4 regions of the Enterobacter cloacae complex sp. HYC042_NIDB genome follow, and region 3 is predicted to be linked to each of the others. Evidence: predicted binding sites of a transcription regulator. Region 3 holds the regulator's gene; each other region holds the start of a gene.
The links. Region 3 encodes PhoB, which activates phosphate uptake and scavenging genes when phosphate is short. Its sites were predicted from a motif close to CTGTCATAAAACTGNCNNAT; they were not measured.

Region 1 (7,292 bases), 670 kb from region 3:
GTAAAATGCGGGTCTTCATTCTCTGGCGCGACGAAACCGTTGACCATTTCGCACTCGGTCATCAGCAGTTCGCCGACGTTCACCGCAAAACCCAGCTCTTCCGGCACGATTTCGACGTCGAGATAGCCGCTGCGGATCTCTGCCGCGAACGGGTGGTTGCGCCCGTAGCCGCGCTGTGTGGAGTAGGCCAGCGCCAGCAGATACCCTTCGTCGCCGCGCATCAGCTGTTGCAGGCGGGACGAGCGTGAGCACGGGTAGACCGGCGGCGTGCGGGTGACGTCGTCCGGCGTGGCGCCAGTGTCTTCTTCCGCTTTCGCCAGCCCCTGGTTTGCCAGCAGGCTGAAGACGTGCGGAGACGGTTCCTGTTCGACGTCTGAAGTGCTGAGCGTTGGGGCTTCGCCGTTCGCCAGCAGCGTGAAGTCCAGCAGACGATGGGTGTAGTCGTAAGTCGGGCCAAGCAGCTGGCCGCCGGGAATGTCTTTATAAACGGCAGAGATTCGGCGCTCCAGGCGCATTTCCGCCGTGTTCACCGGCTCGCTGACTGCCAGACGGGGAACGGTGGTGCGCCAGGCACGCAGCAGGAAGATGGCTTCCACGTTATCGCCGCTGGCCTGCTTCAGCGCCAGCGCTGCAAGCTCGCGGTCAGCAACGCCGCCCTCGGTCATCACGCGGTCAACCGCGAGGTTAAGCTGTTGCTCAATCTGGGCGACGCTCAGCTCGGGAAGCTTTTCATTGCCCCGTCGTCTGCGCGCCTGCAGCGCATGGGCGGCTGCGATCGCCTTTTCGCCTCCTTTGACGGCTACGTACATCAGCACACCTCCACGTGGGTAGTCCGCGGGATTGCCAGCAGGCGCTCGCCGCAGGTCAGGATCAGGTCAATGCCGAGCGGGAACGGGTGCGGGCGCTCGGTCAGCTCATGGATGATGCACTCCGGTAGCTGAGGCGCGACCATCCGCTCGTCGGCGATGCCTGCGCCCGTCAGGCGAAGCATGCGGCCACCGCTCAGGCTGGAGACCTGCAAAATCAGCGTGGCGCTGGTTTCCGGTGCGACGGCGCTGCCTTCGCTCAGGGCGTTAAGCTGTTCATGGCTGATCTGTTCGTCGGCGACGGCAAAGACCGCCTGCTGGGGCTGATCGACCAGCGGCGCGCTGGTGTGAAAGCGCAGGTTCTGGCTGGCGATATCGTTCAGCAATGCGCCTGACAGCCATACCGGGGTGTCGTTGTCCGCCAGCGTCAGCAGCACGCTGGTGGAGGCGAGGTTCAGCGGCAGCCAGCCCTGCGAGAGCTGGTGCAAGGAGACAATCACCCCCGGCTCGCTCATGGCCTTCAGCAGGCGACGGAAACTCTGTTGGGCATCCTGGACGGCCAGGGTAAAAGCAGGTTGAAGCGTCATGCGTTGTCTCCGCGAACGAGCGTAAAGAAGTCGACCCGGCTGGTGTTCACTTCGGCCTGACGCGCGGCAAGGCGTGCGGCGCGGTCGGCTTCCAGCGGGGCAATAAGGGTTTCCATTAACGTCTGGAAATGCGGGTGTTCCTGTAAAAGCGCGTCGATCACCGCGCAGCGCTCGGCGTGCGTTTTGTCTCGCCCAAGTACGTAGCTATAACCCAGCGTGCCGCTGTTAAGGCGGATAGCCGCGCGGGTGAGGGTGGCATCGCCGGCGAAGAAGCGCTCGCCGGTGCCGCCCATGCGTGCCTGGATCTGCACCAGGCCGATCTCCGGCGCGCGGATCGTGTCGTAGTCCGGCGTCAGGCCGAGTGCGTTCATGCGGGCGGCCAGCGCAGCAGGCTGGCTATGGGCCAGCACGCGCATCCAGCGCTGTCGGGTGGAGGTGTCGAAGTGCATTCAGTGCTCCATGGTGAATTCAATCATGTCGGCGCGGGTCAGGCTGACGGAGTATTCCGTCGCGTTAATCTCGCCGTCACGGTGGTTGAGGGTGCGCACGCAGAGCAGCGGGGCCATATTGGGGATCTCCAGCACCTTGCTCTCTTTCGCCTGCGCGCGGCGGGCGCTGATGCGCGTCTGGGTGCGTTTGAGCGCGATACCCGTCGCGTCCTGAAGGAAATCATGCAGGGAACCGCTGGCGAAATGTTGCAGCACGGGCCAGAGGGCCAGGTCCGCGAAGTAGTGGTCAATCTGGCAGACCGCCACGCCGTTGACCCGGCGCAACGTACGCAGGTGTACGACGTTGTCACCCTCCTGAATCCCGAGCGCGTCCGCCACGTGGCGGGAGGCCGGGCGCAGTACCGAGAGCAGCTTTTCGCTGGTCGGATGGCTACCCTGATCCAGCAGGTTCTGGCTAAAACGCGCCTGGGCGTTGAGTGGGTAGTCAAACGGGCGCATCAGCACCAGCACGCCGACGCCCTGACGGCGCTGGACCCAGCCGCGCTCCACCAGCTGGTCAATGGCGCGGCGCAGGGTATGGCGGTTCACTTCGTAGCGGTCGGCAAGCTGCTGCTCGGCGGGCAGGTAGTCACCGCAGCGGTAATGCGTGCGCAGCTCCACTTCGAGCCTGGCCGCAATCTCTTGCCAGCGGGTAGGGTAACTGGTCGGATGTCTGGATAAGTGCATACCAATCAAAGCCTCGCTAATCAGATGAAGTGCTTACGCAAGCGTTGAGAGAGGAAATCCAGCAGGCTGACGGTGACGATGATGAGCACCATCAGGGCGCAGGTTTGCTGGAACTGGAAACCGCGAATCGCTTCCCACAGGGTGACGCCAATCCCGCCTGCGCCCACCATACCGACTACGGTGGCGGAGCGAACGTTGGACTCGAAGCGGTACAGCGAGTAGGAGATCAGCAGCGGCATCACCTGCGGCAGGACGCCGTAGAGGATCTCTTCGATTTTGTTGGCGCCGGTTGCGCGAATACCTTCCACCGGGCCGGGCTCGATGGCTTCGACCGCTTCCGAGAGCAGCTTGGAGAGCACGCCGGTGGTGTGGATGAACAGTGCCATCACGCCGGCGAACGGACCCAGGCCAACGGCGACCACGAACAGCATCGCAAAGACCATTTCGTTGATGGCGCGACAGGCGTCCATCAGGCGACGCATCGGCTGGTAAACCCACCACGGTACGATGTTCTCGGCGCTCATCAGGCCGAACGGAATGGAGAGAACGACGGCGAGGGCGGTGCCCCAGACGGCGATTTGCAGGGTGATCGCCATTTCGCTGAGGTAGTCCTGCCACTGGCTGAAATCCGGCGGGAAGAAGTCGGCGGCGAAGGTCGCCATGTTGCCGGAATCTTTGAAGAGCAGCAGCGGATCCATCTCCGCGCCCTTCCAGGAGATAACGAGTACCGCCAGCAGGATGGCCCAGCTTATGAGCGAGAACCAGCTGCGCTTCGGCGGCGGGAGGGTGATGGTTTGCATGTTGGCTCCTTAATCTGTTCTCCCTCTCCCCCAAGGGAGAGGGGACTTGTGTTACTGCACCGCTTTATTCACGCTCGTCATCGCACCCAGCGCGGCGGTCAGGCGGTCGAGGTCTTCCAGCTGGGCCTGGATTTCAGAGACTTTGCTGGTCTTCTCCTCTTCCTTCAGCCCTTTGTTGTCCTTCACGGCCTGCATCTGCTTAAACAGCGCCAACTGGCGAATCGGGACCAGCTGCAGATCGCTGGACGCGCGGAACGGTGCCCAGCCCAGACGTTCCAGAACCGCTTTCTCTTCCGGCGTTTTGCCGTAGTTCATAAAGAAGTCGTAGACCTTGTCCTTGGTGCTTTCGGAGATATTTTTGCGCCAGACGATCGGGTCGCCGGGGATCAGCGGGGATTTCCAGATGACCTTCAGCTCTTTCAGCTTGTCAGGCGCGGAAGTTTTCAGCTTGTCGAGGTTTTCGGTGTTGTTGGTGGCAACGTCCACCTGCTTGTTCGCCACGGCCAGCGCGTTGGTTTCGTGGCTGGCGTTTACGGTGCGCTTAAAGTCGCTGGCGGAGATGTTGTTTTTCGCGAAGACGTAGTAGCCAGGGACGAGGAAGCCGGAGGTGGAGTTCGGATCGCCGTTGCCAAAGGTCAGATCTTTGCGTTTGGCGATCATGTCGTTGAGGTTGTTGATCGGGCTGTCTTTGTTCACGATCAGCACGCTCCAGTATCCTGGAGAACCATCTGCCGCAACGGTCTGGGCAAAGACCTGACCGTTGGCGCGGTCCACCGCTTCCATGGCGGAAAGGTTGCCGTACCAGGCGATGTCCACTTTGTTAAAGCGCATCCCCTGGATGATGCCCGCGTAGTCCGGGGCGAAGAAGGCGTTCACTTTGATCCCCAGTTTGGTTTCCATATCTTTCAGGAACGGTTCCCACTGCGGCTTCAGGTTTTGCTGTGATTCCGTTGAAATGATGCCAAAGTTCAACGCTTTTTCCTGCTCTTCGGCGTACGCCGGGCTTAACAGGGTGCTGATGCTGAACATGCTGGTGAAGGCCAGCGCGGCAACGGCTTTGTAGTTCATTTCCATTCCTCGTTATCGGGGCGTTAAGCAGCCTGCGCGCGTTCTTCGACGCGGTTTACGCTGCGGTAGAGATGGTCAAAACGTTCGTTATCAAACAGATGGCTGGCGCCATCGAAGAACACGTGGCCCTGACGCAGGGCGACGATGCGCTCGCAGTAGCGCAGGGCGTAATCCACCGGATGCAGCGTCACCACCACGGTGATGCCGTCGTTCTGGTTGATGTCGCGCAGGGTTTCCATCACGATGCGGGCTGACTCCGGATCCAACGAGGCGATGGGCTCATCGGCGAGAATGATTTTGGCTTTCTGCATCAGGGCGCGGGCGATAGCGACGCGCTGCTGCTGCCCGCCAGACAGCGTGGACACGCGCTGGTGGGCGAAGTGCGCCATGCCGACGCGGGTCAGCGCCTGTAAGGCTTCCTGCTTCTGTGATGGGGAGAACCAGCGCAGGCAGGTGCGCCAGAACGGGGTGCTGCCGAGCGCGCCAATCAGCACGTTCTCCAGCACCGTCAGGCGGTTCACCAGGTTGAACTGCTGAAAGATGTAGCCCGTCCGGGCGCGGCTTTTGCGAATATCGCTCGCCAGACGGCCCGCATGCTGCACGGTGTTACCCAGCAGCTCGACGCGGCTTTCCGGCGCTTTATCGCAGGTAATAAGGCCACTTAAGTGACGCAGAAGGGTGGATTTTCCTGAACCGGACGGCCCCAGCAGCGCCACCATTTCGCCCTGCTGGACGGTCAGATCAACGGCATGCAGCGCCTTGTTGTGATTGAAGGTCTTGCTCAGTTTCTCGACGCGGATGACAGTGTGCATGTGCTGGGCCTCACGATAAATGTGGCCTCATGCTGGCGCATCAATATGACATTTGGGTTAAGTGCAGGTTGCGGGAGTTTGAAGAGTTGAGGGGAGTTTGATGACAGGCGGAGGCAGACCGCCTACCGCCCGAAAATTAGTGCTGCTGCTTAACGACGTTAATCATCCACGGCACGCCGTACTTGTCGGTGACCTTACCGAAGCCGTGCGCCCAGAAGGTTTCCTGCCAGGCCATGTCGATATTCCCGCCATCGGCAAGGTTGTCGAACCAGCGCTTGCCTTCTGACACATCCTGCGTGTCGAGCACCAGCGTGAAGCCCGCGTACTGTGCGCTGCTGCCCGGCGGCAGCCCGTCGCTCATCATGATATCGCTGCCCGCAATGCGAACGTTGGAGTGAGCGATAGCCGAATCCGGAAACTGCATGCCGGACGGACAGCCTTCTTCGCTGTTATCGCTTTTTGGCATTTCGCCGAAGGTGATTTTATAGAGGAGTTCTGCGCCGACGGCCTGCTGATAGAAGGCGGTAGCCTCTGCACAGTTGCCGGCAAAAGAGATGTAGGGACTTAACGGCATAATCTGTACCTCACGTAAGAAAAGCCCGTTAAGTGTAGTTCCCGAAAGCCCGGTAAGCGAAGCGCTACCGGGCGGGTTAAATCAGTTCTTTTTCACGAACTCAGATTTCAGTTTCATCGGACCGAAGCCGTCAATTTTGCAATCGATATTATGATCGCCTTCCACCAGACGGATATTCTTCACTTTGGTGCCGATCTTAAGCATGGAAGAGCTGCCTTTCACCTTAAGATCTTTCACCACGGTGACGCTGTCGCCATCCGCCAGCAGATTACCGTTGGCATCTTTGACGATCAGCGCATCAGCGTCCTGCGCTGGCTCGGCATCATTCCATTCGTGTGCACATTCCGGGCAGATGAACATGCCATTATCTTCGTATGTGTATTCAGAATTGCATTTTGGGCAGTGTGGGAGTTGCATGTCGGTATCCTCAAAAGTGTTAACGCGCTGGAAAGTGCCAGCTAAATGACGGCAGAGTGCCGAAAAAGGCGGCAAGTATAACGCAAATCCACACTTTTGTCGGTGCTATTGTGAATTTAAAAAACGCAGAAAATGTGTTGCGAGTGACACTTACTGTCAGTCAGCTAAGCGATGCTAACGTCATTAACACGGTGGAAAGAGAAGTCGCTAAATATATCGAATATTTTATTGCGGCAAATTGCTACGCACCTTCATTTCGGATAAGGTGAAGCAACGCATTGTTATTTATCTTCGAACTTTACTGCCATGCATTTCTTATGTTGGCGGCCTATCCCTCTCTTTTTAGGTGGGTAAATAATGATGATATATCCTGAAGCTTCTTAAAATGGGCCAGGCTTTTTATCTTTTGGCTTTCAGGCCTTGAGGAGAGCTTTACACGCCATGCAGGGATAGCCATTTATTTCTGATTATCTTCAATTAGTTATATTTTGGTGAACATGTTTTCCACACGTGATCATATAAGCCTGAACATCATAATTAATACAAGTGGCTTAATAAAAGTAATAAATTTGCGTTAAGGAAAGGCTTTTATCATGCACACACAGACCATTTTTGAATTAAGTCAGGAAGCTGAGCGTTTGTTACAGCTTGCCCTGCAAAATCTCGATACCCTGAAATCAATGCCGACAGCGAAGCTGGAGAGCACGACGGCTGCTATTACAGGTGAAAAGAACAACGTGCTGCCTTTGCATTTTAGTGCGCGAGGCGTCGAAGCGCAGCTGGCAACGCTGAATAATGAATTACGCAAAATAACACGTCTGGAAATGGTTCTGGCTATCGTTGGCACGATGAAAGCGGGGAAATCGACCACCATTAATGCCATTGTGGGTACCGAAGTGTTGCCGAACCGCAACCGCCCAATGACGGCGCTGCCTACGCTGATCCGTCATACGCCAGGTCAGAAAGAGCCGGTGCTCCACTTCTCACATGTCTCTCCTATTGATGATTTGATTCACCTGCTGCAGAAAAAGCTTGGCGATTACGATCGCGGCA
Region 2 (7,292 bases), 140 kb from region 3:
TCTACATCCACCACCAGACGCGCTGAAGGCCATTGTGCCTGAGCGCCGAGCGCATCATCCAGCGAGATATAGTCGCAACAGCTGCTCAGGGGAAACTGCCCATTGAGAAAACCGGTGCGCAGAAAATGATCCTCCGTGACCAGAATGATAAACGGAGCGTCGGTTTTTCGGGGCTGGCTGATGGACTGGCTCAAAAACTCGAGCCGGTCGAAAAAGGGGGGAGCAAAAGGTGAGCGCGTAAATCCCAGTGCATCACTTCCTGTACGCCGCCGCCGGTAACGGCGCACTGTCATTCGCATGGTCTCCCTCCTGGAAATGGCTCTTTAATCCTCCGGCCATGTCCAGGACGGCCAGTAATATCCCTGGCCGAGATCTGCGCCTGCCTGCAGTGCCCAGGTGCGATCGCGTTCAGTCTCAATACCTTCGATGAGCACGCTCCCGGCCAGCTGAAAGCAACGTGAAACCAGCTGCCTCAGCGCGGGTGTGGCGCGTAAACGCCAGAATGCGCCCTTATCAATTTTGATGCCGTTCAACGGTAATCGACAAAATAAAAACGGCTGAATGACCGTTTCGTCGATGTCATCCATCCATATACTGTGCCCCTGTTCCCGGAGTTTCGACAGGTTTTGAATGACGCGCTGTTTCTGTGCGGCAGAGAACGCCAGAAAGGCAGAGAGGTCAACAATCTCGATATTCAGCGGCGTGTTTTTCAGATTGATGAGCCGCTGAAAAGACGCTGGCTCTGTCATAACGGTTATCGGCAGATTAATAAAAAGGTTATTACCGTGCGGCGTCTTTTTTAGTGCAGCAAGCTGCGCTTCAAGCAGCGTCATTGACCAGCCTGCCGACTGATGGCGGAAAAAATCCTCGCTGTGCTGCGTTTCGGACAGAATGCTAAGCACCTCCACGCCAACCTGACGCTGAGAGGTGAGGGCGACGACAGGCTCCAGTTTGATGCCGACGATGTCCTGAGAAATAAACTGTAATCGGGGGGGCGTATCGAACGGGTTTTGCGCTGTCACTCCATTGTCCTGTTGTCTGTCAGCCTCCAGGCGGCCGGGAAACCTCGCTCTAGTGTGACGAGCCGACGAGCAGGAAAACAGCAGGCGTTACTTAAATACAACTAAGCCTTTTCGCAGCGCTAAATTTTACGGTGAAACAGCGAGAAATGTTGAGAAAATAGCCGTATTTACAATCGGCTAGCGGTAATTGCCCCCGAAAACGGAAAAGGCATTGACTCACCTGACATTGACCGTATAATTCTTCGCGTTTCACCACCGCGAAGTTCACTCTTCTCAGTGCGCCCTTAGCTCAGTTGGATAGAGCAACGGCCTTCTAAGCCGTAGGTCGTAGGTTCGAATCCTACAGGGCGTGCCATTTAGAAACAGGCACTTACGCCAGTTTCAAACCATCCTGATTTTCTCCTTGTGTCGTATTTGCGTCATGGTTGCCAAAATGGCCTCATTTTCCGTGCGTGTGATCTCAAAGGGTTCATCGCAAGGTGAGCATCCCCTTTTATCACGCATTAATTTGAGCAGGATCCTGCAGAGATTTGCGCTTGCCAAAGCATGGATAATGCGTATAGTTCTCATTTGCATTGCAACCAATATATTCTAAGGCCCGTCCACGGGCTATTTTTGCGCGCACTTTCAAACGAGTTAACGATGAACAACACCAAAATGCACAAAACGCTGCTGGCGCTCGCCATTGGCGCGGTTACACATTCCGCCTGGGCGGCAGAGGATAAAAAAGAAGACACCATCGTTGTGCAGTCTGCACCAGCCGGCGACTTTAAACCCGGTGGCGACCAGCTGGTGCCGGCCTTCCTTGACGGACAGGTGGCGAACGGCGGGCGAATGGGGATGCTCGGCCAGCAGAACGCCATGGACGTGCCGTTCAACATCATCAGCTACACCTCGAAGCTGGTGGAAGATCAGCAGGCAAAAACCATTGCTGACGTAGTCGCGAACGACGCGGGCGTGCAGTTTGTGCAGGGTTACGGCAACAGCGCAGAAACCTTCCGCATTCGCGGCCTGAAGTTTGACGGCGACGACATGACCTTCGGTGGCCTCTCCGGCGTGCTGCCGCGTCAGGTGGTGGATGCCCAGATGGTTGACCGCATTGAGATCTTCAAAGGGGCCAACTCCCTGATGAACGGCGCGGCAAGCTCGGGCGTGGGCGGGATGATTAACCTTGAGCCAAAGCATGCCGGGGAAACGCCGCAGGCGAAAGTGGGCGTGGACTACACCTCTGATTCCCAGATTGGCACCACGCTGGATGCGGGGCGTCGCTTTGGCGATAACGACCAGTTCGGCGCACGCGTGAACCTCGTGCATCGTGAAGGGGAAACCGGCGTACCGAACGATCGCCGCCGCACCACGCTGCTCTCCACCGGCCTGGACTACAAAGGCGACCGCTTCCGCACCTCGCTGGATCTGGGCTATCAGAAAAAAACCTTCCACGGCAGCCCGACCAGCGTCAACATCTCGGCGGTGGATTTTGTGCCTGAACCGCCGAAAAACGATCGTAACTTCTCGCAGAAGTGGGCCTACAGCGATATCGAAAACGAGTTCGGGATGTGGCGCAGCGAGTATGACATCACCGACAGCTGGACCGCCTATACCGGCCTCGGCGCGCAGCACGCTCATGAAGAGGGGATCTACAGCGCGCCGAAGCTGGTGGACAAGAGCGGCAAGGCGACGGTCAGCCGACTGGATACCAACCGCATCAGCGATTCCGTCAGCGGGATGGCGGGCATTCGCGGCAACTTCAACACCGGCTTCGTCTCGCACAAGGTCAACGTTGGCTATTCTGCGATGACCAAAAATGAAAAGATCGCGTGGAAAATGTCGGCGACGAAGGATAACCCGACCACCAACATTTACCACAACACCGGCGTCGCGATGCCGGACAGCACCAACTTCAACGGCTCCGGCGGTAAATACAGCGATCCGCTGACCAGCGGGCGCACCCGCACCCAGGGCTGGCTGCTGAGCGATACCCTGGGCGTGCTTGATGACAAGCTGCTGTTCACCGCAGGCGCGCGCCATCAGAAAGTGGTCGTTCGCGGGTATAACAAAATTACCGGCGCAGAGAACGACGCGGACGGTTTCGACGGCAGCCGCTGGATGCCAACCTACGGCGTGGTTTACAAACCGTGGGAAGAAATTTCCCTCTACGCCAACCACACCGAAGCGCTGCAGCCGGGCAAAACCGCACCTAACACCGCCACCAACTACGGCCAGAGCACCGGCATCGTTCACTCTAAGCAGAACGAAGTGGGCGTGAAGGCGGACTTCGGGCGCGTGGGCGGCTCTCTGGCGCTGTTTGAGATTAAAATGCCCTCGGCGATCCTCGATGCTAACAATCACTACGGCCTGGATGCGGAGCAGCGTAACCGTGGCGTGGAGCTGAACGTCTTCGGCGAGCCGATGCTCGGGATGCGTCTGAACGCCAGTGCCACCTGGCTGCAGGCGGAGCTAACCAAAACCAAAAACGGCGTGAACCAGGGCAACGATGCGATCGGTATTCCGAACTTCTACGCCGTGCTGGGCGCGGAGTACGACATCAAGCCGGTTGACGGTCTGACAGCGACCGCGCGTGTGAACCACTCCGGCACGCAGTATGCCGACCTCGCGAACACCAAAAAGCTCGACAGCTACACCACGCTGGATCTGGGCATGCGCTATCGCTTCGCGGTGAACCACAACGCAAACCAGATGACCGTGCGCGCGGGCATCGACAACGTGACCAATGAGAACTACTGGGCCAGCGTGGACGATTCCGGTACCTACATCACTCAGGGCGAACCGCGAACCTTTAAGGTCTCGGTTGGCTACGAGTTCTAAGCGTTCCACCTCGTTATCCGGGGCACGGATGCCCCCATCCTTCCTTCATCGTGTTATAAAATTGTAATAAAAGCTTCTTACACTGGTCGCCAACACTTTACCTCTTGGCCAATGACAGGAAGCCGCTATGGGCAGACCCCTCAAATCCGTTTTTAAAAAAGAACATCGCGACGACATCGCTAACCGCAGCGCAAACCCGGTATTCTCCGAGGTGGCGGAGGTGTTCCTCTCCCGCCGCCGTTTTCTCCAGATGGGGGCCGTTGCGGGGGCCGCCGTATCATTCCCGTTTCTGATCAAACCTGAGAACGCCATTGCCGCGGTATCGAAGCCTTCCGCGCTGGCAAAAGCGGTTTCCCTGGGCTTTACCAGCATCGACGTCTCCACCGAAGATACGGTCAGGGTGCCGGAAGGCTATATTGCCCGCCCGTTCTATCGCTGGGGTGACCCGACGGGGATCAAAAACAACATGCCGGCCTTTAAGCCGGACGCCAGCAACACCACGGACGAACAGGCCGTGCAGGCGGGCATGCACCACGACGGCATGGCGTGGTTTAGCCTGCCGCAGGGGGAGCAAAACCCGGAGCATGGCCTGCTGGCGATGAACCATGAATACATCGACAACGGGATGCTGTTTACCGACGGTACGGCGAACTGGAGCCTCGACAAGGCCCGCAAGGGGCAGAACGCGATGGGCGTCTCGGTGGTGGAAGTGAAAAAAGCGGGCAGCGACTGGCAGGTGGTACGCCCGTCTTCATATGCCCGCCGCATCACCGTCAATACGCCGATGCAGCTGACCGGCCCGGCGCGGCATCAGGACTTAATGAAAACCGCCGCCGACCCGCAGGGGGAGCACGTGCTGGGCACCATGCAAAACTGCGCTAACGGCCACACGCCGTGGGGCACCTATCTCACCTGCGAGGAAAACTGGTCGGATATTTTTGTCAAAAAAGCCGATCTCAATCCGCTGGAAAAACGCTACGGCATCAGCGACAGCGATGAATCCTACCGCTGGAACGAGGTGGACGAGCGGTTCAGCGTCGATAAAACTCCTAACGAACCCAACCGTTTCGGCTGGGTCGTGGAGATCGATCCCTACGACCCCACCTCCACACCGCGCAAGCACACCGCCCTGGGCCGCTTCAAGCATGAGGGGGCAGCCGTCACGCTCGCCGCCGATAACCGCGTGGTGGTCTACATGGGGGACGATCAGAAGTTTGAGTACATCTATAAGTTTGTCTCGGACAAAAAATACGATCCCGCGAACCGTGAAGCCAATATGCAGCTGCTGACCTCCGGCACGCTGTACGTCGCGAGGTTCAACGAGGACGGGAGCGGAGACTGGCTGCCGCTGATCTTCGGGCAAAATGGCCTGGATAAGAGTAAAGGGTTTGAAAGCCAGGGCGATCTGCTGATTAAAACCCGCCTGGCGGCCGACGCGGTGGGGGCGACCAAAATGGATCGCCCCGAATGGATAGCCGTCGATCCGCACGCCAGCGGCAGCGTCTACTGTACGCTCACCAACAACAGCGATCGCGGGAAAGCGGGGAAAGCGCCGGTGGATGCCGCCAACCCGCGCGCCAACAACGTGTTTGGGCATATCATGCACTGGCACGAAGACGGGGCCGATCCTGCTGCCGCACGCTTTAAGTGGGATATTCTGGTCATGGCCGGACGCACCGACGGCGACGATCCGAAGGCCAAAGGCTCCATGCAGGGCGCGGCATTCGGCAGTCCTGATGGACTCTCTTTCGATCATCAGGGCGTCCTGTGGATCCAGACCGACGTCTCCTCCAGCACCATCAATAAGAAAGCGTATGAGGGGATGGGCAATAACCAGATGGTGGCGACCATTCCGGGCACCAACGAGTATCGCCGTTTCCTGACCGGGCCGCGCGGGTGTGAGATCACCGGCATTGCGTTTACGCCGGACAACCGCACGCTGTTTATCAACATTCAGCACCCAGGGGAGGGCGGGGATGATATTACCGACCCGGCCAATCCGCGCGCCGTCTCTAACTGGCCGGACGCCAGTCCGAACGGACGCCCGCGATCGTCCACGGTGGTGATCGTGAAAGCGGACGGCGGAATTATCGGGTCGTGACGTTTATCCGCCGGGCGCACGCGCTGGCCCGGCGTTAAGCTTGCTACCACCAGCATGAAGTGTTAAAACGTGCCCCTTCTAAAAAAGAGACAGGGGTAGGGCGTGAAAGACGCGTCATCCGCTTCAGGCCATGGTCGCGCTGAAGCCTCGTCGGATCAGAATCCGACGCTGCAACGTGGTTTGCAAAATCGACATATTCAGTTAATTGCCCTTGGTGGCGCAATCGGTACCGGGCTGTTTCTCGGCATCGGCCCCGCCATTCAGATGGCCGGCCCGGCGGTTCTGCTGGGTTACGCTATCGCCGGGATTATCGCCTTCCTGATCATGCGCCAGCTCGGCGAGATGGTCGTTGAAGAGCCGGTGTCAGGCTCCTTCGCGCACTTTGCCTATAAATACTGGGGCCCGTTCGCAGGCTTCCTCTCCGGCTGGAACTACTGGGTGATGTTCGTGCTGGTGGGGATGGCGGAGCTGACCGCCGCCGGCATCTACATGCAGTACTGGCTGCCGGACGTGCCCACGTGGATCTGGGCGGCGGCCTTCTTCATCATCATTAACGCCGTTAACCTCGTCAACGTGCGCCTGTATGGTGAAACCGAGTTCTGGTTTGCGCTGATCAAGGTGCTGGCGATTATCGGCATGATCGGCTTTGGCCTGTGGCTGCTGTTCTCCGGCCACGGCGGCGAGCGTGCCACTATCGACAACCTGTGGCAGCACGGCGGCTTCCTGGCGACCGGCTGGAAAGGGCTCATCCTCTCGCTGGCGGTGATTATGTTCTCCTTCGGCGGTCTGGAGCTGATTGGCATTACCGCGGCCGAAGCGCGCGATCCGCACAAAAGCATTCCTAAAGCGGTCAACCAGGTGGTGTACCGTATTCTGCTGTTCTATATCGGCTCGCTGGTGGTGCTGCTGGCGCTTTACCCGTGGGTGGAAGTGAAGTCCGACAGTAGCCCGTTCGTGATGATTTTCCACGATCTGAACAGCAACGTGGTGGCTTCGGCACTGAACTTCGTCATTCTGGTGGCCTCTTTGTCGGTGTACAACAGCGGGGTCTACTCCAACAGCCGTATGCTGTTTGGCCTCTCCGTACAGGGTAACGCACCGAAGTTCCTCACCCGCGTCAGCCGCCGCGGCGTGCCGGTGAATTCGCTGTTCCTTTCCGGCGCGATTACGTCTCTGGTAGTGCTAATTAACTACCTGCTGCCGAAACAGGCCTTCGGCCTGCTGATGGCGCTGGTTGTCGCCACGCTGCTGCTGAACTGGATCATGATCTGCCTGGCGCACCTGCGTTTCCGCGCGGCGATGCGCCGCAAGGGGCGCGAGACGCAGTTCAAAGCGCTGCTCTA
Region 3 (7,292 bases):
TGAACTGCGTCTGCGATTGCTGCAGGCGCTCGCGCTCCAGCGCCTCCTGCTGCTGCAGGGCGGCGAGCTGGCTTTGCAGCGACACGCATTCATTATGGATGTCGCGCCAGTCATCAGGAATGGCCGGCTCAGCCTCTTCGCCGTGTGTTGCCGGAAGCGTGTCGAGCAGCGGCTTCAGCGCGCTCATGCGTTCCTGAAGCACGCCGTGCTGCGTTTGCTTCTCCTGCCAGTGGGCAAATTCCGCTTCGCGGGCATGCAGCCAGTCGGCTTCATTACCCTCTTCGGGAACGCTAAGCGAGAGCGCGAGAAGGGTATGTTCCAGCGCCTGGCGCGTTGCGGTGCGCTGCTGCTGATACTGGCGTTCCTGCGCTTCCTGCTCGTTCAGCTGGTTTTGCAGGTTCAGACGCTGGCTGAGCTGGTAAAGCTGGCGCTCGTAGTGTTCCTGCTCGTTCATCCATGGCGCGATATCCTCCTGAATATTCAAAGCGATATTCAAAGACGCGCACGCCTCCAGCCACGCTTTAGTGAGCGCTTGCTCTTCCTGAGAAAGCATCTGCGCTTCGTCTGTCTCACGCTGGATCTGTTGAGCCAGGGCATTAACCTGTCCCAGTACCAGCAGGCCTTCCTCCTTAAGCGCGGCGACCTCTTTTTCGAGCGCATCACGGCGACGCTGGTTATCCGTCAGCTCAAGCGACCGGTAGGTCTCCACGGCAGGATGCTCGTGGGAGCCGCACAGCGGGCAGGGTTTGCCTGCCTCAAGCCGTGAGCGATAGCTTTCCAGATTTTTAATCGTCGCTTCGCGTTCGCACAGGGCTTTCAGGTCCAGATAGTGCTGCTGTTTCTCTTTGTACTGCTGGCGGCGCAGCGCCAGGATTTCATTGAGCTTGCTCTGCTCCGCCTGGGCTTTCTGCACGCTTTCACCGTTCTGGCTCAGGCGCTTTTGCAGCGGCTGATAGCGGGCATGCAGCGACGTCAGCTGCTGGCGTAGCGTGCGGGACCGGGACTGCTGCTCCATGGCCGCGCTGACCTCATCCGCCGTCAGCGTCAGCGTATTTTCCGGCATCTCAGCCAGCTTCTGACGTAGCTCAGTCATCCGCGCAGCAAGCGCGACGAGCTGACTTTTGTCACGGTTTAGCTGTGAGAACTGGGCGCGCCAGCCGGCAATTTCCTGGCCCAGCAGGCGATAACGCTCATTCTCCGCCAGCCACTGTCCCAGCGCCGTCAGTTCGGCCTGTAGCCGCTCATGGGTACGCAGGGCAGTATTGCGGATCCGCGCGCGCAGTGCGGTTTTGGTCTGTAAGCGAGTATTTACTTCGTTAATTCGCTGCTGGGTTTGCGTCAGACGTGCGGTTTGCTCCTGCTGATGCTCCCAGAGCGGACGAAGCTGGGCGGCGGGCTGGGCAAGCTGGAGTTTTGCCAGTTCCGGCGCCGCGTTCGCCTGCGCCTGTTGCGCCTGCTGCTGCAGGGCGGCAACGCGCTGCTGCTCCCGCACGAGCTCGTCATGACGCGTAAGCCACTGAAAATCTTTCTGTTGGCTTTGCTGCTGGGCCAGCAGGGTTTTCTCTTCGTCAGTAAGTGCCTGCAAACTTTGCTGCAACTGCTGCTGTTGTTCTTCGCTGAGCAGCACGACGCCCGCCGCCTGCGCCTCGCATTTTTCCAGCACGCTGCGGGCGGCTTTGTGTTTCTCAAACACCATCGCGGAAATCTGGCCGTAGATTTCGGTGCCGGTGAGTTCTTCCAGCAGTTCTGCGCGATCGGCCGGTTTGGCATTCAGGAAGGCGGCAAATTGCCCCTGCGAGAGCAGCATTGAACGGGTAAAACGGCCGTAGTCCAGCCCGGTGAGCGCCGCGGTTTGCTCCAGTTTATCCGACACCTTATCGGCCAGAATCTTGCCATCCTCGCAGCGGGCCAGCTCCACGCGCGGTGCCTGCAAGTTCCCGTCCGGCTGGTTGCGCGCCCGGTTCTGGCTCCAGAATGCGCGATAGGCAACGCCTTTCACCTCAAATTCCACTTCCGCCAGGCACTCGGCGGTATCGCGCGTCATCAGATCGTTTTGCGCCTGAGAGACCTTATTCAGGCGCGGGGTTTCGTGGTAGAGCGCCAGGCAGATGGCATCGAGCAGGGTGGTTTTACCCGCGCCGGTTGCGCCAGTGATGGCAAACAGGCCGTTGCTGGCAAAAGGCTCCGCGGTGAAGTCAATTTTCCACTCGCCCTTGAGGGAGTTGAGATTTTTCAGGCGCAGGCTCAGAATTTTCATGCGTTTTCTTCCTCGTCATTGAGGGCGTGCAGAGTATGGCTGAACAGCTCGTTGAGCCTGACGCGCTTTGCATCATCGATCTCTTCCTGCGACAGTCGGCGCTCGAACACCTCTTCTACGCGCAGTTCGCTAAGCGTTTCGCGCTGGGCGCCGAGCAGAATTTTCTCGCGCTGCTCGCGGCTGCGGCGCACCAGCAGCACCTCAACCGGCAACTCTTCGGTCAGCGACTGAATTTTCCGCTGCATAGCGTGCAGGTAGTCATCGGTGGTGATTTCAATACCCAGCCAGACGGGCGGGTTAAGCTCAGCGCCGCGCCACTGCTCAAGCTGGGCGGTGATGGCAGCCAGATCGCCCTTCAGCACCGCCAGCGGCTGGGTGACCGGCACTTCCAGCGTCTCGACGGCGCTGAGTTTGCCCTCATCAAAGCTCACCAGATGCACGGATTTGGCTTTTCCGGTTTCATCGAAGCTGAGCGAAATAGGGGAGCCACAATAGCGGATATGCTCGCAGCCGCCGATGACCTGGGCGCGGTGAATGTGCCCGAGCGCGATGTAGTCCGCGGGCGGGAAGTTTTGCGCCGGAAAGGCGTCCAGCGTACCGATATAGATCTCGCGGACCGCGTCACTTTTGCTGGCCCCGACGGTAGTGAGGTGCCCGGTGGCAATGACCGGAATGGCCTGTTCACCGCGCAGGGCACAGGCTTCCGCGTGCTGCTGGTGATAGTAGTCGGTGATGGCCTGCAATAAATGCTGCTGCTTTTCCGCGCCCGACAGTCCCGCCTGGCTGTGCACGATGTCGCGTGGACGTAAAAAGGGAATCGGGCAAAGTACCGCGCCCGGCGACCCGTCGCGTTTTTTCAGGATCTGCGGCGCGTGCCCGGCGCTGGCGACCACGGTGGTATTGAGAAACGCCAGGATGTCGCGGGATTCATTGAGCGTGGCGACGGAGTCATGGTTTCCGGCGACAATCACCAGATGACAGCCGGTCTGCTGCAGGTTCACCACGAAGCGGTTATACAGTTCACGCGCATAGCTCGGCGGCGAACCGGTATCAAAGATGTCACCCGCCACAATAATGGCATCCACCTCGTGCGCCTGGGCCGTTTCCAGAAGCCAGTTCAGGAACGCTTCATGTTCAGCCGCACGGCTTTTGCTGTAAAAATTTTGACCCAGATGCCAGTCCGAGGTGTGAAGTATGCGCATAGGAGATCCGTGGCGAAAAACGATGCGGGCGATTATAAACTGTCAGGGAAAGGAAAATAACCGCTGTAATAAAACAACAGTTTGCCATTTATAGTGGTACTGTTTTTCATAAATCTGTCATAAATCTGACGCATAATGGCGCCGCATTACAAACTTGTAACTTAAATAAGATAAGACAGGGCAAAGTATGGCGAGACGTATTCTGGTCGTAGAAGATGAAGCTCCAATTCGTGAAATGGTGTGCTTCGTGCTCGAGCAAAATGGCTTCCAGCCGGTTGAAGCGGAAGATTATGACAGCGCGGTGAACCAGCTGAATGAACCCTGGCCCGATCTGATTCTGCTTGACTGGATGTTGCCCGGCGGCTCCGGACTGCAGTTTATCAAACATCTGAAGCGTGAAGCGCTGACCCGCGACATCCCGGTGGTGATGCTCACGGCGCGCGGAGAGGAAGAGGATCGCGTGCGCGGTCTGGAGACCGGCGCGGACGATTACATTACCAAGCCTTTCTCCCCGAAAGAGCTGGTTGCCCGCATTAAGGCCGTCATGCGCCGTATTTCCCCGATGGCGGTGGAAGAGGTGATCGAGATGCAGGGCCTCAGCCTTGACCCAACGTCACACCGCGTGATGACCGGCGAAAATCCCCTCGACATGGGGCCTACCGAATTTAAACTCCTGCACTTCTTTATGACCCATCCGGAACGCGTTTACAGCCGCGAGCAGTTGCTGAATAACGTCTGGGGAACTAACGTGTATGTCGAAGACCGGACGGTTGACGTACATATCCGCCGCCTGCGAAAAGCGCTGGAACTGAGCGGCCACGATCGCATGGTACAGACGGTCCGCGGCACGGGTTATCGTTTCTCGACCCGTTTCTGAATAATGACAGGAGTGTGACGCGTGCTGGAACGTCTGTCATGGAAAAGGCTCGTCTTTGAACTGATCTTATGCTGTATTCCGGCCCTTCTTCTGGGGGCCTTACTTGGGCATCTGCCGTGGTTTCTGCTGGCGGCGGTCACCGGGCTGTTAGCCTGGCATTTCTGGAACCTGCTGCGTCTCTCCTGGTGGCTGTGGGTGGACCGCAGTATGACCCCGCCGCCGGGAAGCGGCAGCTGGGAGCCGCTGCTGTACGGCCTGCACCAGATGCAGATGCGTAATAAAAAGCGTCGCCGCGAGCTGGGAAGCCTGATCAAACGCTTTCGCAGCGGCGCAGAGTCGCTGCCGGATGCGGTGATCCTGACGACAGAAGAAGGAACTATTTTCTGGTGTAACGGGCTTGCGCAACAGCTGCTGGGCCTGCGCTGGCCGGACGACAATGGTCAGAATATCCTTAACCTTCTGCGTTATCCCGAGTTCACGCTGTATCTGAAAAAGCGTGATTTCACCCGTCCCCACAATCTGAAGCTGAATAACGGTCGCCATCTGGAAATCCGCGTGATGCCCTACAGCGATCGCCAGTGGCTGATGGTGGCGCGCGACGTCACCCAGATGCACCAGCTGGAAGGGGCGCGTCGTAACTTCTTCGCCAACGTCAGCCACGAACTACGCACCCCGTTGACCGTGCTGCAGGGCTACCTGGAGATGATGCAGGAGCAAACCCTGGAAGGCGCGCCGCGTGAAAAAGCGCTGCATACGATGCGCGAGCAAACGCACCGTATGGAAGGGCTGGTGAAGCAGCTGCTGACGCTGTCAAAGATTGAAGCGGCGCCTTCTCTTGCGCTGAATGACACCATTGATGTGCCAATGATGCTGCGCGTCGTCGAGCGTGAAGCGCAGACGTTAAGCCATAAAAAACATCAGCTGACCTTTGACGTCGACAACACGCTGAAGGTGCTGGGCAGCGAGGATGAACTGCGTAGCGCCATCTCCAACCTGGTGTACAACGCGGTAAACCATACGCCGGAAGGAACGGATATCGTGGTGCGCTGGCAGCATACGCCGGCAGGCGCCGAGTTTAGCGTTGAGGATAACGGGCCGGGGATCGCCCCGGAGCATATTCCGCGCCTGACCGAGCGCTTCTACCGGGTGGATAAAGCGCGATCGCGGCAGACGGGGGGGAGCGGCCTGGGGCTGGCGATTGTGAAACACGCGGTGAATCACCATGAAAGCCGTCTTGATATCCAGAGTACCCTGGGTAAGGGAACCCGCTTTAGTTTCGTTATTCCGGAACGATTAATTGCCAAAAAGAGCGCCTGACGGCAGGCGTGTTATTTTACCTTTCCACGGGTCAGCCATCGCTGGCCCGTTTGCTTTGCAGTCAAGCGAAACGCGTGTGAATTTTATACGGTTGGCTATTTTTTGTTCGCATGATTAGCCATGGGTTTTTCCTATAATTAGCGCATTGTTCTGGTGTGCGTTTTCATACTGGCATATTGTTCTGGTTTTGCGATCCCTCCTTGCCTTTAAACGTTATAAGCGTTTAAATTGCCCCCCAGATACTGTCAGACCGACTGTATTTGCGTGGTAAATCGAAAAACTATTCTTCTCCACGCCAGGACGGGAGCATTTCCCGCTGAAATTGAGCAAATTTTCGGCTGTATCGTCCCGTCAGGGAAATCGAAAAATCTCAACGTTTTCAACACCACATCCACAGGCAGTAAGGTTTTATGACCCATCACTTAAAATCGCGTGACATTATCGCGCTGGGCTTTATGACATTTGCGCTGTTCGTTGGCGCAGGCAACATCATTTTCCCTCCAATGGTTGGCTTACAGGCGGGTGAACACGTCTGGACCGCCGCGTTCGGTTTCCTGATTACGGCCGTGGGTCTGCCGGTACTGACCGTTATCGCACTGGCGAAAGTCGGTGGCGGCGTGGATAGCCTTAGCACCCCGATTGGCAAAGTGGCTGGCGTTCTGCTGGCTACCGTCTGCTATCTGGCCGTTGGTCCGCTGTTTGCCACCCCGCGTACCGCGACCGTTTCCTTCGAAGTGGGCATCGCCCCGCTGACCGGCGACGGCGCGATGCCGCTGTTCATCTACAGCCTGATTTATTTCGCCATCGTGATTCTGGTTTCCCTCTATCCGGGCAAGCTGCTGGACACGGTAGGTAACTTCCTGGCGCCGCTGAAAATTGTAGCGCTGATCGTGCTGGCCGTGGCGGCCATCATCTGGCCAGCCGGCCCGATTAGCGACGCGATGGATGCCTATAAAAACGCCGCGTTCTCTAACGGCTTTGTGAACGGCTACCTGACGATGGATACGCTGGGCGCGATGGTGTTTGGTATCGTTATCGTTAACGCCGCGCGTTCCCGCGGCGTGACCGAAGCGCGTTTGCTGACCCGTTATACCATCTGGGCTGGCCTGATGGCCGGTGTGGGCCTGACGCTGCTGTATCTGGCGCTGTTCCGCCTGGGCTCTGACAGCGCGATGCTGGTTGATCAGAACGCGAACGGTGCGGCTATCCTGCACGCTTACGTTCAGCACACCTTCGGTGGGGCGGGCAGCATGCTGCTGGCGGCGCTGATCTTCCTGGCGTGTCTGGTAACCGCGGTTGGCCTGACCTGCGCCTGCGCAGAGTTCTTTGCGCAGTATCTGTCGCTCTCTTACCGTACCCTGGTGTTTATCCTCGGTATCTTCTCGATGGCGGTGTCTAACCTCGGTCTGAGCCACCTGATTCAGGTCTCTATTCCGGTGCTGACGGCGATCTATCCGCCATGCATCGTGCTGGTGGTGCTGAGCTTCACCCGTCCGTGGTGGCATAACTCCTCACGAATTATTGCGCCAGCCATGTTTATCAGCCTGATTTTTGGTATCCTTGACGGGATTAAAGCATCAGCGTTCGCTGAAATTCTGCCAGCCTGGACACAGCGTCTGCCGCTGTCCGAGCAGGGCCT
Region 4 (7,292 bases), 420 kb from region 3:
GATCCTGCTGCGCCAGCTGCGGGATCACCACCGAGCTGCCGTAGAGGATCATCGCCATCCCCGCCATCAGCAGGCTGGAGATCGCGAAGTTGCGGTCCTTCATGCAGTGCAGATCCACCACCGGCTTTTTGGCATACATCAGCCAGTAGATTGCGCCAATAATGCCAACCAGCGTCAGCACCGCGAAGGTGCGGATAAAGTTCGAGTAGAACCAGTCGTCATCCTCGCCCCGGTCGAGCATCACCTGCAAACAACCCAGACCGAGGGCGATCAGGCCGATCCCCGTCCAGTCGATGGTCAGCTTCTCTTTTGATTTGCTCTCCCACGGCGGATCTTCCAGCAGCTGGTAGATCGCCAGCACCGTCACAATCCCCACCGGGATGTTGATAAAGAACACCCAGCGCCAGGAGTAGTTGTCGGTGATCCAGCCCCCCAGCGTCGGGCCGAGCACCGGCGCGACGATAATCGCAATGGAGGAAAGCCCAAACGCTTTGCCCCTGTCCTCCGGCTTGAAGTAGTCGAGCAGCACCGACTGCTGGGTGGGCTGCAACCCGCCGCCAAAGAAGCCCTGCATCACGCGGAACAGGATGATTTGCCACAGCTCGGTGGCGATGCCGCACAGAAACGAGCAGATGGTGAACATCACGATGCAAATGAGGAAGAACTGCTTGCGGCCAAACAGCCGGCTCAGGAACGCCGAGATGGGCAGCACGATGCCGTTCGCCACCAGGTAGCTTGTCAGTACCCAGGTGGATTCGTCGTAGCTGGCCGAGAGCGACCCCGCCACGTGCGGCAGCGCGACGTTGACGATGGTGGTGTCCAGAATTTCCATGAACACCGCCAGGGTGACGACAATCGCCACCGCCCACGGGTTACTGGCGGGCTTCCAGTTATCGTGGCTATGATCCGTCATTCCACGGTGACCTTCGGTTCAACCGACAGCCCCAGCGGCAGCGGCTTGTTCGGATCCAGACCTTTATCAATGACGATTTTTACCGGCACGCGCTGAACAATCTTCACGAAGTTACCGGTGGCGTTTTCCGACGGGAAGGCGGAGAAGCGCGAGCCGCTGCCCTGCTGGATGCTGTCGATATGGCCTTCAAGCTCCATATCCGGCCAGGCATCCACGGAGACGCTAACCTTATCGCCGGGCTTCATGCGCTCAAGCTGGGACTCTTTAAAGTTCGCCACCACCCATACGTTCGGGGAGACCAGCGAGAACAGCGCGGTGCCCGCCTGAACCAGCGTGCCGGGCTGCACGTTGCGTTTGGTGACAAAGCCGTCGAACGGGGCGCGGACTTCGGTGTAAGAGAGGTTCAGGTTCGCGGTTTCCAGCTGCGCTTTGGCCTGTTCGACCTGACGCTCGCGGGCTTCGACGTTGGTCTCCTGCTGGCGGATTTGCAGCTGTACCTGCTCCGCCACTTCCAGCTGCGCCTGTGCGCTGGCAAGGCCAGCCTGAGCGCTGCGCAGCTGAGCGTTCGCAGAATCAATACTTTGCTGGGTGGTCGCGCGCGGGTCAACGCCGCGCTGGCGCCGGTACTCCGCCTGCGCGTTCGCCAGATCGGCCTGCGCTTTCAGCACCTGCGCTTTGGCTTCGTCACGCTGGGCGGGATACTGCACTTTTGAGAGCGCCAGCTGCGCCTGAGCCTGATGCAGCTGCGCGATAGCCAGCCCAAGCTGAGCCTGAGCCTGATCGCGCTGGGCGGTGGTATCGCGAGGATCGATCACCACCAGCACGTCCCCTTTCTTCACGCGCTGGTTATCCCGCACGCGAAGCTCGGTAACGTAGCCCGCCGTTTTGGGGGCAATGGTCACCACGTCGCCGTCGGTAAAGGCGTCGTCGGTGGTCTCTTCGTTGCGGGTTAAAAACCACCAGACCAGCGCCACGATCACCATCACGATGACCACGATGCCAAGGATAATTAACGGTTTTTTGCCCGGGCGTTTACGCTCGTTATTGTTTTTATCCTGCTCGTCAGCAGGTGGATTTTGTTCTTCTGCCATAATTCAGCAACGGTCCTGTCAGTGAGCGGCATCACACTATGCCGTTCACTAAAGCTAGGACGTTGCTATACATTTGCCAGGAAAAACTGACAAATTGCGCACTATATGAGAAGGAATAGTCCGAAACCGATCGCCGCAGCCCAGAGCAGCATCGGGATCGACCAGAGGTGGAAGCGCCACCAGATGCGACGGTCGTTGGCCATGCGCAGGGCGATCAGGTTTGCCAGGGAGCCGGGCAGCAGCCCAAACCCACCGATGTTCACCGCCCAGGCCAGCAGCGTGTCCGGCGGAACGTAGTTGAGCAGCAGAATGGTGGCAGGCACGTTGCTGATAAACTGCGACAGGCCAATCGCCGTCAGCCACAGCCCCGGCTGCGACAGCGTGCTGACGCTGTGCAGAACGTTTTGCAGCACCGGAAGCTGAATAAGCAGATGCACGTCGATGAACATCGCCATAAAGACCAGCAGCAGCGTCCAGTCCACGCTCACCAGCACGCGCCGCGCCAGCACGACAAAGCCCGCGGCGACGAGCAGGACGCCCGCCAGCTCATACCTCAGCTCCAGGGCGAACAGGAAGACGATATACAGCCCGAGGCAGCTCCAGACCAGCCGCGGCTGCCACTGCGGGCCCGTGGTCCCGCTATGGTATTGCAGCTTTTTATCCGGAAACGCGAACCAGCAGACCGCCAGCAGCGACAGCATCATCACCAGCGCCAGAGGCGCCATCTGCCAGGTAAAGGCGGCGAATGACAGACCGGAACGTCCCCAGAGAAGAATATTTTGCGGGTTGCCGATGGGCGTCAACAGAGAACCGGCGTTAACGGCGAGCGCTTCAAAGATGATCAGTCTGCTGACCGGGATCTCGCAAAGCTTACGCAGGGTGAGCGTGAGGGGCACGATGATAAACAGCGCCACATCGTTGGTCAGAAACGTCGACAGCACCGCGGCGGAGAACACCATAAACAGGGCCAGCCTGCGCTCGGTGGCAAAACGGCGCACCATTTTACGCCCCAGGACGTCAAAATAGCCGCTCAGCTCGACCCCTTTGGTCAGCATCATTAACCCGCTCAGGGTGATGATGGTGCGCCAGTCAATCGCCGCAGACCAGGCCTGTGGCGCAAACGGCACAAACAGGCTTAACCCGGCGCCAATGATTAATAAGAGATGGAAGAAACGATCGCGTGACAGGGCCTGCAGTCCAGGGATTTTCATTCAGCGGAGGGACCATATTTAAGGGTAAATTCGCGAAACTTCACCAGCGTCTCTTCGCTAACGTGGTGCTCCATTCCTTCCGCATCCCGACGGGCAATTTCCGGGCTGACGCCCAGCACCAGCAAAAAGTTCTCAACAAGCTGATGGCGCTCGCGGCTCTCCTGCGCAAGCTTCTCCCCTTCCGGCGTCAGAAACACGCCGCGCCAGGGGATCATTTCGATCAGGCCTACCGAGGCCAGACGTTTTAACATTTTAGCGACCGTCGGCTGCGAAACCCCGAGCCTGGCGGCCATATCGACCTGACGCGCTTCCCCAACCTCGCGGATCAGATCGGAAATCAGTTCAACATAATCATCAATCAGTTCACGCCGGTGCGCTTCACGGACCTGGCGAAAACCTTCGACATGTTCTTCAACATTCACCAGTTGCGTCGTTTTTTTAATGGTTGGCTTACCTGCGCGACGGTTCATTGTACTTCCTCATTGGGGTGACGCTTCCAGCGCCCGGTATCGAGAGCGCACATTGTAAACCATCCCTCCACAAGCACAAAAAATTAACGAAATAGCCATAGCTATACAATATAGCCTGTGCTATATCTGTATGTAATGCAGTCACCCTTCACGGATCGAAGGGATCAAACATCAGGAGGTCTCATGAACGAATTCAAGAGGTGCATGACCGTGTTTACCCACTCTCCTTTTAAAGTGCGCTTAATGCTGTTGAACATGCTGTGCGATATGTTTAACAACAAACCGCATCAGGACGACAAACCTTCCCACTAAGCGGCGTTGCGGTACGCCGCTTCATTTTTCTGTCACACTTCCGCTGTAAACTGACCAATTCCCGATAATTTTTGCGGATTTGTAGCCCCCTTCGCAAAACATCTGTTTAGCAACTGTTGACCTTAATTCACGCTCGCACTATCTTCTTGCAGCCCTGCACAATTTGCGGCTCGCTGAAGCGGACCTCTCATTCCCTTTCCACGCACTGTCCGGCAGGCTTTGACCCTTGGCGCCAGGGTGAGCACATGGCGTTTTTGTGATAGTGACCTATGAATGTAACCCTGATAGATACCATCGTTACCCGCAGCCGGGCCTTAAGCCCGTGGACGGGATTTTACTTTTTGCAGTCGCTGCTGATTAACTTTGCGCTCGGCTATCCCTTCAGCCTGCTTTATGCAGTGGCTTTCACCTGCATCCTGCATGTGCTGTGGCGAGCAGCCCCGCGCGTGCAGAAAGCGTTGGTAGGGGTCTGTTCGCTGATTGCTGCGATGTATTTCCCGTTTGGCCAGGCCTACGGCGCGCCAAACTTCAACACCCTGCTGGCGCTGCACTCCACCAATATGGAAGAGTCGACGGAGATCCTGACGATCTTCCCCTGGTACAGCTACGTCGTCGGCCTCTTTATCTTTGCGCTTGGCGTTATCGCGGTTCGTCGCAAAGCAGACGCGAAGAGATCATGGGGAAAAATGGAGTCTCTGTGCCTGGCGTTTAGCGTGGGGACGTTTTTCGTTGCGCCGGTGCAAAACCTGGCCTGGGGCGGCGTGTTCAAGCTGAAAGATACGGGCTATCCGGTGTTCCGTTTCGTTAAAGACGTCGTCGTGAACAATAAAGAGGTTCTCGACGAGCAGGCGCGCATGGCTGAACTTTCCAATATGAAAGACACCTGGAACGTGCTGGCGGTTAAGCCGAAATACCATACCTATGTGGTGGTGATTGGCGAGAGCGCACGTCGCGACGCGCTGGGCGCATTCGGCGGGCACTGGAATAACACACCGTTTGCCAGCTCTGTCAACGGCACCCTGTTTACCGATTATGTGGCGGCCAGCGGCTCGACGCAGAAATCGCTCGGCCTGACGCTGAACCGCGTGGTGGATGGCAAACCTCAGTTTCAGGATAATTTCGTCACGCTGGCCAACCGCGCCGGTTTTCAGACCTGGTGGTTCTCCAATCAGGGGCAAATTGGCGAATACGACACCGCCATCGCCAGTATTGCTAAGCGTGCTGACGAAGTGCAGTTCCTGAAGAGCGGCGATTTTGAAGCCGATAAAAACACCAAAGACGAGGCGCTGCTGAAGATGACGGCGCAGGTCTTTGCTACCCCGCGCACCCAGCCGCAGCTGATTGTTCTGCATCTGATGGGATCGCACCCGCAGGCCTGCGATCGCACTGGCGGTAAATACGCGGAGTTTGTGCAGTCGAAAGAGACCTCTTGCTATCTCTATACCATGACGCAAACCGACGAGCTGCTCAGCAAGCTTTACGATCAGCTGCGCAATACGGGCGAAAGCTTCTCTGTGGTCTATTTCTCTGATCACGGGCTGGCGTTTAAAGAGCGTGGCAAAGAAGTGCAGTATCTGGCGCACGACGACCAGTTCCAGCAAAATTTCCAGGTGCCGTTTATGGTGCTGTCGAGCGATGATAAAACGCATCGCATTATCAAAGCGCGGCGCTCAGCGAATGATTTCCTGCAGTTCTTCTCGCAGTGGACGGGGATTAAGGCCAAAGAGATAAAAAATGATTACCCGTTTATCTCCAACAAGAAAGCGCCCCCAGTGTTCGTTACCAACTTCAAGTTACAGAAAGTTGACTATAACCATCTGGGTACCGATATTTTTGATATTAAGAGTAAGTAAGCTGTGCGATCTCGTGCGGTCTGATGCCCTCACCCTGACCCTCTCCTTGTGGGAGAGGGAAAAAGCTAAAAAAAATCCGCCACATTGGGCGGATTTTTTATTAGCTCACCGAAGTGATTAGAAGCGGTAACCTACGCCCGCGATCCAGGTGCCAACGTCAACGTTGCGGATACGGCTCTGCTCATAGGAGAAGTCCAGAGCCACGTCCTGGATTGGGTTGAACTGCAGGCCTGCGCCATAGGAGAAGCCGTAGTCGCTGTTGCTTGCAGTGCGGTTCAGACCCTGGTTTTCGGTCTGCTGGAATTTACCGTAGCCAACACCTACAACACCGTAGATGCTCGCCCAGTCGTTCAGACGGTAAGCTGGACCAGCAGTGATACCGTAGTACTGGCCTTTGTTGTATGCGCCGTTTTCAGTACGATCTTTCTCGGTGTAGGTGAAAGAACCGATCACGCCCAGCGGGTTGTTATCCTGCTCGTAACGATACTTCAGGTTGAAACCGTTGGTTTTGTTCATCACGCCCTGCATATCGCTCTGAGCGTAACCACCAGTTACAGTAGAAGTAGCAGCTACAGCGGTACCTGCGGAAACAGCCAGTACAGCGGCCAGTGCTGAAAGACATGCAATTTTTTTCATAACCACCTCAAATGTGCTTCAAGTAAGTCCGTAAGTTTTAAATATATCAAAAAATTTTGCGAAACTCTTTGTGATTCGTGATGTCTAATGAGGCCTTTCCTGTAACAGAACGTTTCCAACCTCAGCTAACTCTTTCAAATCACATGCGATTTTTCCTACTAAACGCCCATATTGCGCGTCTGCGCCGTTACATTCATCCAGATTATTCCTAATCTTTCAGGTGATAAATCCACCAGCGCTTAACCATTTTACGGATTTCATGGGTCTTTTTTTTCAACGTAGTCTCAACCGTAGCTGTATATTTCCTTTACACTGCAACCTTTACTCCACTTGACATTAGCTGACAGGAGAAAGGATGCCTGGGTTATCCCGCACGTCGTCGGTCTGGTTGCCGGTAGCCGTCATACTTATTGCCATGTTGTCCATCCAAAGCGGTGCTTCGCTGGCAAAATCGCTTTTTCCACTGGTGGGTGCGCCCGGGGTAACAGCCCTGCGTATCGTGCTGGGAACGGCGATACTGGTCGTCATCTTCAAACCCTGGCGTCTGCGCTTCAAAAAAGAGCAACGTCTTCCCCTGCTTTTTTATGGTCTGTCCCTCGGGGCAATGAACTATATGTTCTACCTCTCCATCCAGACCATCCCGCTGGGGATTGCCGTCGCGCTGGAGTTTACCGGCCCGCTGGCGGTCGCGCTTTTCTCGTCACGTCGTCCGGTGGATTTTATCTGGGTCGTGCTGGCCGTTCTGGGCTTATGGTTCCTGCTGCCGCTCGGCCAGAATGTCTCTGAGATTGATCTCACGGGCGCAG

Region 1: phnC (phosphonate ABC transporter ATP-binding protein) is a predicted target of PhoB. The motif match lies at 5,336-5,355, and genes of this name have one in related genera.
Region 2: OKF39_RS06535 (PhoX family protein) is a predicted target of PhoB. The motif match lies at 3,899-3,918, and genes of this name have one in related genera.
Region 4: OKF39_RS07885 (phosphoethanolamine transferase) is a predicted target of PhoB. The motif match lies at 4,241-4,260, and genes of this name have one in related genera.

What each region holds. Positions count from the first base shown of each region.
Region 1 is NZ_CP109650.1:567,624-574,915, forward strand. It holds gene OKF39_RS02705 (carbon-phosphorus lyase complex subunit) at 1-809, opposite strand, end outside; gene phnH (phosphonate C-P lyase system protein PhnH) at 809-1,393, opposite strand; gene phnG (phosphonate C-P lyase system protein PhnG) at 1,390-1,842, opposite strand; gene phnF (phosphonate metabolism transcriptional regulator PhnF) at 1,843-2,568, opposite strand; gene phnE (phosphonate ABC transporter, permease protein PhnE) at 2,589-3,368, opposite strand; gene phnD (phosphonate ABC transporter substrate-binding protein) at 3,420-4,436, opposite strand; gene phnC (phosphonate ABC transporter ATP-binding protein) at 4,460-5,248, opposite strand; gene yjdN (VOC family metalloprotein YjdN) at 5,385-5,822, opposite strand; gene OKF39_RS02745 (zinc ribbon domain-containing protein YjdM) at 5,904-6,239, opposite strand; gene crfC (clamp-binding protein CrfC) at 6,833-7,292, shown strand, end outside.
Region 2 is NZ_CP109650.1:1,379,138-1,386,429, forward strand. It holds gene OKF39_RS06515 (helix-turn-helix transcriptional regulator) at 1-299, opposite strand, end outside; gene OKF39_RS06520 (EAL domain-containing protein) at 324-1,022, opposite strand; tRNA gene OKF39_RS06525 (tRNA-Arg) at 1,301-1,377, shown strand; gene OKF39_RS06530 (TonB-dependent receptor) at 1,665-3,848, shown strand; gene OKF39_RS06535 (PhoX family protein) at 3,976-5,949, shown strand; gene pheP (phenylalanine transporter) at 6,052-7,292, shown strand, end outside.
Region 3 is NZ_CP109650.1:1,235,070-1,242,361, forward strand. It holds gene sbcC (exonuclease subunit SbcC) at 1-2,257, opposite strand, end outside; gene sbcD (exonuclease subunit SbcD) at 2,254-3,459, opposite strand; gene phoB (phosphate response regulator transcription factor PhoB) at 3,647-4,336, shown strand; gene phoR (phosphate regulon sensor histidine kinase PhoR) at 4,358-5,653, shown strand; gene brnQ (branched-chain amino acid transporter carrier protein BrnQ) at 6,064-7,292, shown strand, end outside.
Region 4 is NZ_CP109650.1:1,655,919-1,663,210, reverse strand. It holds gene OKF39_RS07910 (DHA2 family efflux MFS transporter permease subunit) at 1-913, opposite strand, end outside; gene OKF39_RS07905 (HlyD family secretion protein) at 910-2,004, opposite strand; gene OKF39_RS07900 (anion transporter) at 2,106-3,215, opposite strand; gene mntR (manganese-binding transcriptional regulator MntR) at 3,212-3,685, opposite strand; gene mntS (manganase accumulation protein MntS) at 3,869-3,997, shown strand; gene OKF39_RS07885 (phosphoethanolamine transferase) at 4,267-5,850, shown strand; gene ompX (outer membrane protein OmpX) at 5,968-6,486, opposite strand; gene rhtA (threonine/homoserine exporter RhtA) at 6,842-7,292, shown strand, end outside.